2 regions of the Streptosporangium lutulentum genome follow, and region 1 is predicted to be linked to the other one. Evidence: predicted binding sites of a transcription regulator. Region 1 holds the regulator's gene; the other holds the start of a gene.
What was found. Region 1 encodes HrcA, which represses chaperone genes, less so after heat shock. Its sites were predicted from a motif close to TTGGCACTCTCNNNNNGAGAGTGCCAA; they were not measured.

Region 1 (4,415 bases):
ATCGGCATATGTCGTGACCGATCCGAGAATGCGACGCCACGCGTCGCTGGGCTCCAGTTTCCAGCCCAGGGCGGCGATGACGCCTTCCTTCCAGGGTACGTCGCGTGGTACCGACGGCCAGGAGGGAATTCTCACCGCCGAAGGCTTGACCGCCTGCCAGACGTCCACGAACGGGTGCCCGACGATCAACACGTGCGGCGAGGAGACCTGGGCGGCGATCCTGCTCTCCTTCGAGCCGGGAACCAGGTGGTCGACGAGCACGCCCAGTCGTCGTTCGGGGCCGGGGCCGAACTCCTCGACGATCGAGGGCAGGTGGTCGACCCCTTCGAGATACTCCACGACCACGCCTTCGACCCGCAGGTCGTGGCCCCAGACCTTCTCCACCAGGGCGGCGTCGTGGATGCCCTCCACGTAGATCCGGCTCTCCCTGGCGACCTGCGCCCGCAGGCCCTCCACCGCGATGGAACCCGAGGCGCTCCGCCTCGGCCCCTGGGGCGCGGCGGCGGGACGGACGAGTGTCACCACCTTGCCCTCCAGGAGGAACGCGGCCGGCTCCAGCGGGAACAACCGCCGGCGCCCGAACCGGTCCTCCAGGGTGACGGCCTCCTTGTCGCAGGCCACCACGGCGCCGCAGAAGCCGCCGTCGGCGTCCTCCACGACCAGGTCAAGCTCTGCGGGAACCTGAGGGATCTTCCCCTTCAGGGGGCGTCGCCAGTCTCCCGCCAGCACGTCACGTTCGTACATCACCGACCGCCCACCATCTTCTCGCCATGGATCAAATGGACGTTAGCAAAAGCTGAGATCACCCGCCGTACGGTCCCGATCCCCACTGTCCCGCCGACGCGGCGGCCTGGCGTCTGCGGGCGCCGCTCCGTTTCACCAGTACGACGATCGTCACGATGACGGCCAGCAGGATCCCGCCGCCCGGCACCGCGAACAGGGTGATCACCCCGCCTAAGAGCGAGTCGGTGGCGAGCTCCGTGCCCACGCCGAACTCGGTGCCGGCGGCCTCGCTCGCGTCGCAGGTGAGCTGGTAGTCACCCGCCTTGTCGACTCCCACCCGCAAGCCCATCTCCCAGATGACGCCGTCGGACGTGACGGTCTGCTGGATGTCCGGCTGCGACAGCCTGGCGGTTCCCGGACCGCCCTGGAACGCGCACTCGAAATCGGTGGGCCCGGTCGCGGAGACGTAGATGGCGGACTTGTCCGCCGGGTCGAGGCTGACCGTGACGACCTTGCCCGAGCCGAAGGACGTGGCGGGCGCGGCGTCCCCGAGCGCGTTGAAGACACCGCCGAGGAAGCCGCCGACGCCGGCGATCACGCTGAGCAGCGCGACGAGCCAGACACCGACGATCCAGCCGATGCCGGGTTTGATCTTCTCCCTGGGCGGCGGGCCCTGGGGGACGCCGTAAGCGAAAGAGGCATAACCATAGGAAGGGTCGTTCTGGTACTGCTGCTGGCCATATGGGTGTTGAGGAACGCCGTAATCGGGCACGTGTGTAGACGCGTCACCCGAAGGAGAGCCGAAATCGTGGGACATGTGCGAAATTGTGGTTCGTGCCGCTTGGATAGTGATAGCAGTTGACTTGACGACGGCTTGGTCCGATCATCTGCCCCTCCTGTTATCGCACCTCGCGGCCATGGGCCGTACACTTGGCACTCGGGGACACAGAGTGCCAGCCCGGAGTCCCCACCTTCGGACGCAGGCAGGGAGGTGAGCACGTTGGTCGACGACCGGAAGCTCGCGGTGCTTCGCGCCATTGTCGAGGATTACGTGTCCACCAATGAGCCGGTGGGTTCCAAGGCGCTCGTCGAGCGGCACAACCTGGGAGTGTCGCCCGCGACCATCCGCAACGACATGGCGGTGCTGGAGGAGCAGGGCTACATCGCCCAGCCCCACACCAGTGCCGGTCGGGTGCCCACCGACAAGGGTTATCGGCTGTTCGTCGACCGGCTTTCGCAGGTGAAGCCGCTGTCGAGCGCGGAGAGGAAGGCCATCGAGACCTTCCTGGCCGGCGCGGTGGACATCGACGACGTCGTCATGCGCACGGTACGGCTGCTCGCGCAGCTGACCAGGCAGGTGGCGGTGGTTCAATACCCCACGTTGACCAACTCCACGGTTCGCCACGTCGAGCTGGTCCCGCTGAGTGAGCGCCGGCTGATGTTCGTGCTCATCACCAACACGGGACGGGTCGAGCAGCGCGTGGTCGAGCTGCACGAAACGGTCGACGAGGCCCGCGTCGCCCATCTGCGGGCGATGCTCAACTCCTGCCTGGACGGATGCGGGCTCACCAGCGTCCCCGACAAGGTCGTCGATCTGCCCGCGCGTCTCGCCGCCGAGGACAGGCCGCTCGCGGCCACGATCCTGTCGGTGCTGCTGGAGTCCCTGGTGGACCGGCACGATGAAAAGATTGTCTTCGCCGGGGCAGCCAACCTCGCGGGGGCCGACTTCACCGTCGGACTCCGCGACGTGCTGGAGGCCCTGGAAGAGCAGGTCGTGCTCATGCGCCTGCTCGGCGAGACGTCCGACCTGTCAGCGCTGACGGTGCGGATCGGCTCGGAAAACCCCTATACCGGCCTCCAGGGCACATCGATCGTCGTCGCTGGATACGGTTCAGGGGACAAGCAACTGGCCCGGCTCGGTGTGCTGGGTCCGACGCGAATGGACTACCCGGTCACGATGGGCGCGGTGCGCGCGGTGGCACGTTACGTCAGCCAGATCCTGGCTGCATCCTAAGAGGTCAACTAAGTGGCTAAGAGTGACTACTACGGCACCCTCGGGGTGCGTCGTGACGCCAGTGCGGAAGAGATCAAGAAGGCTTACCGGCGTCTGGCGCGGGAGCTGCATCCCGATGTGAACCCCGACCCTGAGACCCAGGAGAGATTCAAGGACATCACGCAGGCCTACGAGGTCCTGTCGGATTCCAACAAACGGCAGATGTACGACATGGGTGCCGATCCGTTCGCCTCGGGCGGGGGCGCCGGTGCCGGGGGGTTCGGCGCGGGTTTCCCGTTCAGCGACATCATGGACGCCTTCTTCGGCGCCGCGGGCGGCGGACGCGGTCCCCGTTCGCGTGCCCGCCGCGGGCGCAACGCCACCATCCGGGTCGAGCTCGACCTCAACGAGTCGGCCTTCGGCACCACCCGCGAGCTGGTCGTCGACACCGCCGTGCTCTGTGAGGTCTGCACGGGCTCCGGCGCGGCGGCCGGCACCCACCCCGACACCTGTGACATGTGCCATGGCCGCGGTGAGGTCTCCCAGGTCACCCGGTCCTTCCTCGGCCAGGTCATGACCTCCCGGCCCTGCCCCCAGTGCGGCGGTTTCGGCTCGATCATCCGCAACCCCTGCCAGGAGTGCTCCGGCGACGGCCGGGTCCGCACCCGGCGGACCATCAAGGTCCGCATCCCGGCGGGAGTGGAGGACGGCACCCACATCCAGCTCGCCGGCGAAGGTGAGATCGGCCCGGGTGGCGGCCCGCCCGGAGACCTGTTCCTGGAGATCGTCGAGCGCCCGCACGAGATCTTCGAGCGCCGGGGCGACGACCTGCACTGCACCGTGCAGATTCCGATGACCGCGGCCTCCCTCGGCACCATCCTGACCATGGAGACGCTCGACGGCCCCGAGGAGCTGGACATCCGGCCCGGCACGCAGTCGGGCCAGACCATCCCGCTGTACAACCGGGGCATTCAGCATCTCAACGAGAACGGCCGGGGCGACCTGCTGATCCACGTCAACATCGAGACCCCCTCTCGCCTTGACGCGGCACAGGAGGAGCTCCTGCGCGAGCTCGCCAGGCTCCGCGGGGAAGAACGCCCGCCCGGCAAGTTCGCCCCCGGGCAGCAGAGCTTCTTCTCCCGCCTGCGAGACGCGTTCAATGGCCGCTGAGCGGGGCCTCTCCGGAGGAGTACGGCGAGACGTCCCCTCCGCAGCGGATCGGGGCGCGCCCCGATCCGCTGCGGAGGGCGTCTTCCGGCCCGCGGAGGGCGTCTTCCGGCCCGGGCGGAACGCCTCCCGGGCACGGCGACACGTCTCCGACGGCCGATGACGGTTCCGGTCTTCCTGGCGGAGCCGGCCGACCTGGCTCTGGCGGAGTTCACGTTCGGCGGCCCCGAGGGACGTCACGCGGCGGCCGTACGCCGGTTGCGGGTGGGGGAGCGGCTCGATCTGACCGACGGCGCGGGCGCCGTGGCCGAGTGCGTGGTCCTGGCCGTCGGCAAGGACTCGCTCCGGGTGGAGACGCTGCGCCGCTACGACGTGCCCGCGCCGGGCCCTCGTCTGGTGGTGGTCCAGGGGCTGCCCAAGGGCGACAGAGGCGAACTGGCCGTGGAAATGATGACCGAGGCGGGAGCCGACGTGATCGTGCCCTGGGCCGCGGCCAGGTGCGTCACCCAGTGGAAGGGCGAGCGGGCGGCCA
Region 2 (4,415 bases), 1.2 Mb from region 1:
CCAGGCCCTCCGCCCAGGCCGGCGGGCGGACGGAGATGTCGTCGAGGCGGCCGTGGACGGACTCCAGCGTGCCGCTCAGCCCGCCGAGCTCACGCTCCCTGACCTCCCGCAGCAACCACTCCATGCCTTCGAGGCGCTGGCGGATCTCGTCCAGCACCGCGCCCTGGGTCCGCTGCTCGTAGACGTGATCCTGTGCCGCGCGGGCGAGGAGCTCGCGCATCCGGTCGGAGATAGCAGTCTGGCCGCCTGCCTGGAGCAGGGTGTGGTCGGAGTGATCCACCGAAAGCTCCTTCACTCGCCGACGGTCAGCCGCGCGGTGGGATTGGTTCATTTCGCTGTTCAACGCGGTCAAACCGCACACGAGAGAGTGAACTCTCGCCCGGCAACCTTAGCCTCTTGATCAAGGTTTAACGGGGTCGAATTTAAAAGATCGTAATTGTCAATGAATTGTCCATATTCGCCGTTTCGGCTGGTCAGCCGGGATTGCAGATGAAGGCGAACGGCCTGTCGATGATTCGGGTAAGAATGACCACCGCCGATTTATCCCCCGAAAGTCGCAGGTCTTTCCTCAATCTGTCGACATCGACCGCCGAGCCGCGCTTCTTGATCGTCACATTGCCGACCCCGCGCTCGCGGAGCGCCGCCCGCAGCCGCTTGAGCGAGAACGGCAGCGTCTCGTGGACCTCGTACCGCGACGCCCACGGGGTCCGTGCCGCGACGTCCCCGGTGATGTAGGCGATGTGCGGGTCGAGCAGGCGCCCCTCGACCGTCGCGGCGATCTCCGCGACCAGATGGGCCCGGATCGCCGCGCCGTCCGGCTCGTAGATGTAACGGCCGACGGGGCCGACCTCCGCCTGGCCCAGGTGGGGGTCGGGCGTCATCGTGTCGCCCGACGGCAGGATCGTGGCCCTGCGATCGGTCTCGCCCGCGAGGGCGCCGCACCAGATCACGGCCTCCTTGACGTCCCCCTTGTAGGAGACCCACTCGGCCTCCGCCCCGGCGGGAACGAACTCGTAGGGGATCCCGGGGGCGACCTTGAGGCAGGCCGACGTGGCCTTCGCCACCATCTCCAGCACGTCGGGCCACGGGGGCGAGTAGCCCATCGGGTCGAAGGTCCTGCCCCGGGCCGTACGGCGGGCGGGGTCGGCGAACAGGACGTCGAACGCCGCCGGGTCGAGGGAGGAGGCGTCCGCCGTGCGGACGGAGACCCGGTCGCCGAATCCCAGGGCCTCGGCGTTGGCCCGGGCGACCGCCGCGGTGAGCGGGTCGGCGTCCACGGCCTCGACGACGCATCCGGCCCTGGCCAGCGCGAGGAGGTCGCCGCCTATGCCGCAGCAGACGTCGGCGACCCTGGAGCCGGGGGCGACGCGGCGCGTCCTGTGGTCGGCGACCTCCCGGCGGGTGGCCTGTTCCAGGCCGGCCTGCGTGAAGTACATGAGATCGGCGTCGGAGCCGAACTTCTCCCTCGCCCGCCTCCTGAGCCCGGCCTGCGTGAGCGCCGCCGAGGTCAGGCCCGCGTCGTAGCTCTTCCTGAGCCGGGTCACCGCCGCCACCGGGTCGTCGCCGGCGGTCTCGGCCGCGGCCGTCAGGGCCTCCTGGCCGCGAGGCGTCAGCAGCTCCCGGAATGCGTCAAGGTCCACGTCGTCCGACGTTACCGCCTGGCCGGGCCGTGGCCTTCGCCCCGGTTCGGCTGCCAGGCCGGACCGGCGCCCGCTTTTCCGCCGTGCTTCCCCGCGCCCGTCGGGTATTCCTCGACGTCTCATCACCTTCCCGGGCGGATGCGGCCCGGCCGGAACGGTAGCTTGAGGTGGGGGCAGGTAGAGCTTGACGTTCGCGTGAAGCGCAGAAGGGCCATCCCGTGTTGACTGTCAAGCCCTCCTTGCATACTGTTCCGTATTGGCACTCTCCCGGTGAGAGTGCCAGATACATGCGACGAGGCAGGTCTGACACCCGCGACGGCAGACCGCTGGTCGCCTCTTCTAGATCATTCAAATCTGAAGGGGAGGTCCGACGTGACGACCGCCACCAAGGTTCCCGTTAAGCCGCTCGGCGACCGCATTGTGGTCCAGCCGCTTGAGGCAGAGCAGACCACCGCTTCCGGTCTGGTTATCCCAGACACCGCCAAGGAGAAGCCGCAAGAGGGCAAAGTCCTCGCGGCGGGCCCCGGCAACTGGGACGACAAGGGCGAGAAGCGGATTCCGCTCGATGTCGAAGTGGGTGACGTGGTCCTCTACAGCAAGTACGGCGGCACCGAGGTGAAGTACAGCGGCGAGGAGTACCTGGTGCTCTCCGCCCGCGACGTGCTCGCCGTCATCGAGAAGTAGTTCCAGCTTCATAAAGGTGACGTATCGAGCCCCGGGTCGCGTGAGCGCCCGGGGCTTTGATGCGCCGACGTACTTATAGAGGGGAATGTTATGCCGAAGACCCTGTCGTTCGAGGAGGACGCACGCCGCGCTCTTGAGCGTGGTGTGAACGCCCTTGCGGACGCCGTGAAGGTGACCCTCGGCCCGCGTGGCCGTAACGTCGTCATCGACAAGAAGTTCGGTGCGCCGACCATCACCAACGACGGTGTCACCATCGCTCGCGAGGTCGAGCTGGAGACGCCGTACGAGAACCTCGGCGCCCAGCTCGCCAAGGAAGTCGCCACCAAGACCAACGACGTCGCGGGTGACGGCACCACCACCGCGACCGTTCTGGCCCAGGCGATGGTCCGCGAGGGTCTGCGCAACGTCGCGGCCGGCGCCCAGCCGCTCTCGCTCAAGCGCGGCATCGACCTCGCGGCCAAGGCCGTCAGCGACAAGCTGATCGAGTCCGCCCGCCCGGTCGAGGACAAGAAGGAGATCGCGCACGTCGCGACGATCTCCGCGCAGGACGTCAAGATCGGCGAGCTGATCGCCGAGGCGTTCGACAAGGTGGGCAAGGACGGTGTCATCACCGTCGAAGAGTCCAACAGCATGGGCCTGGAGCTGGAGTTCACCGAGGGTCTCCAGTTCGACAAGGGCTACCTGTCGCCTTACATGGTGACCGACCAGGAGCGCATGGAAGCGGTCCTGGAGGACCCCTACATCCTGATCACCCAGGGCAAGATCTCCTCCGTCTCGGAGTTCCTGCCGCTGCTGGAGAAGATCGCCCAGTCCAAGAAGGCGCTGCTCGTCATCGCCGAGGACGTCGAGGGCGAGGCTCTCGCGGTCCTGGTCACGAACAAGATCCGTGGCACCTTCACCTCCGTCGCCGTCAAGGCTCCGGGCTTCGGTGACCGCCGCAAGGCCATGCTGCAGGACATCGCCATCCTCACCGGTGGCCAGGTCGTCAGCGAGGAGATCGGCCTGAAGCTGGAGCACGTCGGCATCGAGGTGCTCGGCACCGCCCGCCGCATCGTGATCACCAAGGACTCCACCACCATCGTGGACGGCGTCGGTGACGCGCAGGCGATCGCCGACCGCGTCAAGGAGATCAAGCTCGCCATCGAGCAGTCCGACTCCGACTGGGACCGCGAGAAGCTCCAGGAGCGCCTCGCCAAGCTCTCCGGCGGCGTCTGCGTGCTCAAGGTCGGCGCGGCCACCGAGGTGGAGCTCAAGGAGAAGAAGCACCGTCTCGAGGACGCCATCTCCGCGACCCGCGCGGCGATCGAGGAGGGCATCGTCTCCGGCGGCGGTTCCGCGCTCATCCACGTCTCCAAGATCCTGGACGACCTGGGCCTGAGCGGCGACGAGGCGACCGGTGTCTCCATCGTCCGCAAGGCGCTCATCGAGCCGGCCCGCTGGATCGCCGAGAACGCCGGTCTCGAGGGTTACGTCGTGACGACCAAGGTGGCCGAACTGACCGCCGGTCAGGGCTTCAACGCCGCGACCGGTGAGTACGGCGACCTGATCGCGCAGGGTGTCATCGACCCGGTCAAGGTCACCCGCTCGGCCGTCCAGAACGCCGCCTCCATCGCCGGCATGCTGCTGACGACCGAGGTGCTCGTGGTGGACAAGCCCGAGGAGGAGGCTCCGGCCGCCGCCGCGGGCGGCCACGGTCACGGCCACGGTCACTGATCTTCATCGATCCGCACGGCTCGCGTCCCCCCGAGGGGTGCGAGCCGTTCGCGTTTTGCGGTAAACCGAAAGGCCCTGCGGAGCGTCATCGCGTGATGTGCGGAAGGCCAAACACCGTTCTAACAAATAGTCGACTTATTCGGTAATCCAATGAAATATTGTTATAAATTCAAGCCGTTGTTGTGATCGATTGATTACTACCGGTTATCGCCGCTTCAATGTGACCAATCCGTAGCCGTTTGCGATGACGACAGGTCATACCAGGGCGGGCATCATGCCTAACGTGACCGAGGGATGCGTCGCCGACGCCAAAAATGGGGTAAGGCTTGCGACGAGATCTGAAGGGACCGCCCACAGGGATGATCTCAAAGATCTGAC

Region 2: the regulator HrcA is predicted to act here: its motif matches at 1,897-1,923, upstream of groES (co-chaperone GroES).

The regions. Positions count from the first base shown of each region.
Region 1 covers NZ_JAUSQU010000001.1:5,360,331-5,364,745, reverse strand. The annotation lists gene J2853_RS23880 (DUF3097 domain-containing protein) at 1-744, opposite strand, end outside; gene J2853_RS23875 (hypothetical protein) at 803-1,540, opposite strand; gene hrcA (heat-inducible transcriptional repressor HrcA) at 1,724-2,737, shown strand; gene dnaJ (molecular chaperone DnaJ) at 2,750-3,886, shown strand; gene J2853_RS23860 (16S rRNA (uracil(1498)-N(3))-methyltransferase) at 4,043-4,415, shown strand, end outside.
Region 2 covers NZ_JAUSQU010000001.1:6,559,198-6,563,612, reverse strand. The annotation lists gene J2853_RS29055 (coiled-coil domain-containing protein) at 1-280, opposite strand, end outside; gene J2853_RS29050 (class I SAM-dependent methyltransferase) at 474-1,640, opposite strand; gene groES (co-chaperone GroES) at 2,013-2,324, shown strand; gene groL (chaperonin GroEL) at 2,415-4,037, shown strand; gene J2853_RS29035 (sigma-70 family RNA polymerase sigma factor) at 4,312-4,415, shown strand, end outside.